2 regions of the Nonomuraea sp. CA-143628 genome follow, and region 1 is predicted to be linked to the other one. Evidence: predicted binding sites of a transcription regulator. Region 1 holds the regulator's gene; the other holds the start of a gene.
What was found. The regulator LexA, encoded in region 1, represses DNA repair genes until DNA is damaged. The targets are predictions, from matches to a motif close to TCGAACANNTGTTCGA.

Region 2: a site for LexA is predicted at 1,029-1,044, ahead of ACQP2T_RS25585 (Rv2578c family radical SAM protein). Genes of this name have one in related genera too.

Annotation. Positions count from the first base shown of each region.
Region 1 is NZ_CP192072.1:3,487,422-3,489,609, forward strand. It holds gene ACQP2T_RS16315 (winged helix-turn-helix transcriptional regulator) at 1-16, shown strand, start outside; gene lexA (transcriptional repressor LexA) at 569-1,279, opposite strand; gene ACQP2T_RS16325 (hypothetical protein) at 1,308-1,562, opposite strand.
Region 2 is NZ_CP192072.1:5,590,995-5,593,182, forward strand. It holds gene ACQP2T_RS25585 (Rv2578c family radical SAM protein) at 1-1,020, opposite strand, end outside; gene ACQP2T_RS25590 (DUF3040 domain-containing protein) at 1,154-1,435, shown strand; gene ACQP2T_RS25595 (PadR family transcriptional regulator) at 1,892-2,188, shown strand, end outside.

The DNA of each region.
Region 1 (2,188 bases):
GATGTTCCGCTTCTGATCAACAGGCCGGCCATGCCGTTCACCCCGGCCTGATCCCTTCCTCGAAGCCTCAGGATCTCGCGGGTCTGTCCAGGAAGTGATTCAACGAGATTTCTGCTGGCGGGATGGCCGCGCGGATGCTGCAGGCGGAAGCGGATCTCCGCCAGGCGCTTGCGGGATCTGGGCGGCTCGCTCGTCCCGCAGGAGCCGTGCGGCGTCGGCCCGTGGTTCCGGGGTGTCGGCAACGCCATCGGACCTTAATAGCTATCAGGAGTCCAGCGGACACGTTGATGACGTCGGCAAGATCTCTCTTTGGTGCGCCGATTTCCGCCAGCAGTCGGTCGCGGGGTCCGGCCGCCTACGATCCAGTCCTTGACCCCGAGGCCGACGGCCTGCCATCCGTTTCCTGTCCTGAGACCGGCGTTCTGGCCGCATGGCTGATGGCCGTACTTCTGGGGGTGCGCGGACGGGGGCATGGCAGGCGTGTTGCCTGCCATGCCCCCGTCGCATGTGTACGGCGCCGATGCCGTACGCCGTACGGCGGGCGCATCACCCTGTCATGCGTGTGGTGCTAGAGGCGGCGGAGGACTGCCACGACCTTGCCCAGGACGCTGGCCTCGTCGCCCGGGATCGGGTCGTAGTTGGCGTTGTGGGGCACCAGCCAGACGTGGCCGTCCTTGCGCTTGAACGTCTTCACCGTGGCCTCGCCCTCGATCATGGCCGCCACGATGTCGCCGCTCTCCGCGACCGGCTGCTGGCGGACGACGACCCAGTCGCCGTCGGCGATGGCGGCGTCGATCATCGAATCACCGGCGACCTGCAGGAGGAAGAGGGTGCCTTCACCGACCAGTTGCTTGGGCAGGGCGAAGACGTCTTCGACGCTCTCCTCGGCGAGGATAGGCCCACCGGCGGCGATCCGGCCGACCAGCGGCACGTATGCGGCCGTGGGCCTGCTCACCGGAGAGTCGGACTCGTTGGCGGCGTCGGGATCGACCCAGAGCACGGGCTCGCCGGGCAGACGCACCTCGAGCGCGCGCGGCCGGTGGGGGTCGCGTCTCAGGTAGCCCTTGCGCTGCAACGCCGTCAGCTGGTGCGACACGCTGGACGTGCTGGTCAGTTGCACGGCCTCGCCGATCTCGCGCATGGACGGCGGGTAGCCCCGCTGTTGGACCGAGTCGCGAATCACCTCGAGGATCTTGCGTTGCCTGGGTGTCAGGCCCAGGGAGTCACGCCGACGCACCGCGAGGTCACTGACCCCGTTGGCGTCATCCCGATCGCTCATGATCTGCCTCCTCGCCCGGCGGCCCGCCTCACCGGCGAATCTCCCGGTCCGTGGTCTTCGTGTCGCACACAGCGACCGTATCGCTGTTGAAGATCATCTTCAAACAATTGTTCGAGTCTTCCTCGAAATTGTTGGCAGCGTGGTGTACAACATCGTACGGGAGTTCGATCGACACCGTGTTCGATTTGCCGATCTTTATTGGGTCTTTTTTTCGGGCCGGGACGGCTGGGAGGTCACACATGCGAGCGACCACCATCACAGATGCGACCAGCGACGACGTCAAGCGACTCACCCTCCTGGCAGACGCCACCCGGCGGCCGGTGGCAGAGGGCGGAAACACGGGTGACGACCGAGGGGACGGTTGTCGGGGCGGCGATTCCGCCAACCGGCCAGATGCCGACGGGCCGGATGCCGACGGGCCGGATGCCAACGGGCCAGGTCGCGAACGCCCGCATACTCGTGACAGCTCCGACAGCCGGGCTCCGGGGTCCGTCGGTTCAGGGCCGGTTGGATCGGCGTCTGTTGGTCCGAGGTCTGCTGGTCCAGGGTCTGCTGGTTCGGCGTCTGGCGATTCGGGGTCGGCCGGTCCGAGGCCTGGCGGTCCGGCGTCGGCCGGTTCGGGATCCGGTGGTTCGGGGTTCGCCGGTCCGGGGTCCGCTGTTTCGGGACCAGAAGGCCGTCTCGGGATAGCGGGAGGGGCCCGTTCCGGAGTCGGGGGTGCGGGTCGTCTGCGGAGTGGGGGCGCGGGCATTCGCGAGGGTGGAGACGGAGGCCGTATCGGCAGGGAAGGCGGAGCACGGCCTGCGCGCGGGGGCGGGGGTCGTCCCGAATACGGCAGTGGGGGCCGTCCGGGGGGAGGCGGCGTACGTACCGGGGGAGGATCGGCTGGCAGAGGGCCTCTCAGCCGTC
Region 2 (2,188 bases), 2.1 Mb from region 1:
GGGCTCGGGGTGGGCTTGCGGAGCGAACTCGGGGCTGGACGGGAGCCGGCGGGCTGATGCCGCGCTCGCCCGGCCGACACCGTGGCGTCGGGCCAGCTCCTTGACCTGGTCGGTGATGCGCCGCTGATAGGCCTGCGGAGCGTAGGCGCCCCTTCCGTACAGCTCCAGGTAGCGCGGCACGAGCCGAGGATGCTCGCGCGACAGCCACCCCAGCCACCACTCGCGCGCCCCGGGCCGCAGGTGCAGGACGATGGGCGCCAGGTGGGTGGCGCCCGCCTGAGCGATCTCCTTGACCGTGCGTTCGAGCTGTTCGGGGGAGTCGGTGAGGTACGGCAGGATCGGCGCCATCAGCACGCCGCAGGGGATGCCGTGGTCGTTGAGCGTGGCGCAGACCTCCAGCCGTCGGCGCGGGGCGGGGGTGCCGGGCTCGACTGAGCGCCACAGGTCGGGGTCGGCGAAGCCGACCGACACGCTGGCGCTCACCTGGGTGACCTCGGCGGCCTCGGTCAGCAGGTCGAGGTCGCGCAGGATGAGCGTGCCCTTGGTGAGGATCGAGAACGGGTTCGCGGCGTCGCGCAGGGCGGCCAAAATGCCCCTCATCAGCCGATAACGGCCCTCGGCTCGCTGGTAGCAGTCGACGTTCGTGCCCATGGCGATGGGGCCGCCCTGCCAGCGGGGCGCCACCAGCTCCTTGCGGGCCAGTTCGGCGGCGTTGACCTTGACCACGATCTTCGAGTCGAAATCGGCGCCGGCGTCGAGGTCGAGGTATTGGTGGGTCTTGCGCGCGAAGCAGTAGACGCAGCGGTGGCCGCAGCCCCGATAGGGGTTGATGGTGTGCTCGAACGGAACCCGGCTGGCCGCCGGCACCCGGTTGATGATCGAGCGGGCCTGGATCTCGTAGAAGGTCATCCCCTTGAACTCGGGAGTGTCGAACGTGCGGGTGACCGCGCCACGGGCGAACAGCGGCACGGCCGGATCGTCCCGGCCGGAGTCGGCCAGGCGCAGGTTGTCCCAGCGCATCCCATGATTAGAACAAAAGTTCGATGAAGATCGCAAATGAAAAGAGGTGGCAATTACCTGCTTGGGCGGGGGCTAATGATCTTCATGGTTGGGCAGAAACCCGGCACAGAGCTTGCGTTCCGGAGGTGCACCCATGGCCTGGTCGCAGGACGAGGAGCGGATGCTGGCACAGATCGAGCAGCACCTCGTCGACGACGATCCGCGACTCGTGGCGAGGTTGGAGTCGTTCAACGAGCGGGCTCGTCGCAGCGAGGAGAAGGTCGACGGGCAGTCCGGCCGCCGGCGCAGGCCGCGCCGCTCGACGGTCATCATCCTGATCAGCTGGCTGCTGATCGCCACTCTGGTCGCGACGCTGCTGATCATGGTCCTGCAGCACGAGGCCGCGACGGCCCTCGCGCTGGCCGCGTCGCTCTAGCGCATCTCCCGAAATATCCGGCGTTTTGTGACGCCCGTACGCCAGACACCACGCGCTGTGCACCCAACGCCGTGCCCATGCCCGTGCTCTGTGCGCCAGACGCTGTAAGCGAGACGCCAGGCGCCAGACGCCGTGCCCCGTGCGCCGCGCGCCGCGCGTGAGACGCCGTGCCGAGGCACCAGAGCGCCAGACGCCGCGCGCCGCGAGACGCCGTGCCCGAGGCGCCGTGCCCGAGGCGCCAAACGTCGTGCGCCAGACGCGAGACGCCGTGCGCTAGGTGCTGACGCAGTGCGTCGGAACGCCGCCGCGTACGCCGACCAACTCGGCGATGCCAGACACCGTGTGCAGTGCCCGCAGGCCGCGATCTCGCCCGCCTGGCGACACAAGCCCTATTGCTCCAGGAATACTCGCATGCGTATAGTCGCCCACGAATATTCGTCTACGAGGATGGTGTGGGTGGCGCAACGACGCCGGGTGGCCAATCTGCTGGCCCTCGCCGTGCTCACGGTGGTCGCGGAACGACCGATGCATCCGTACGAGATGGCATCCGTCCTGCGGGCCCGTGGTAAAGACCGCGAGACGCCCATCAAGTGGGGCTCCTTCTACACAGTGGTACGCAATCTGGAGAAGCACGGTTTGATCAAGGCCACCCAGAGCGCCCGGCAAGGGGGCCGGCCCGAGCGGACCGTCTACCGCATCACCGCCGACGGCCGCGAGGAGGCCGAGGACTGGACGCGCGAGCTTCTGGGGACT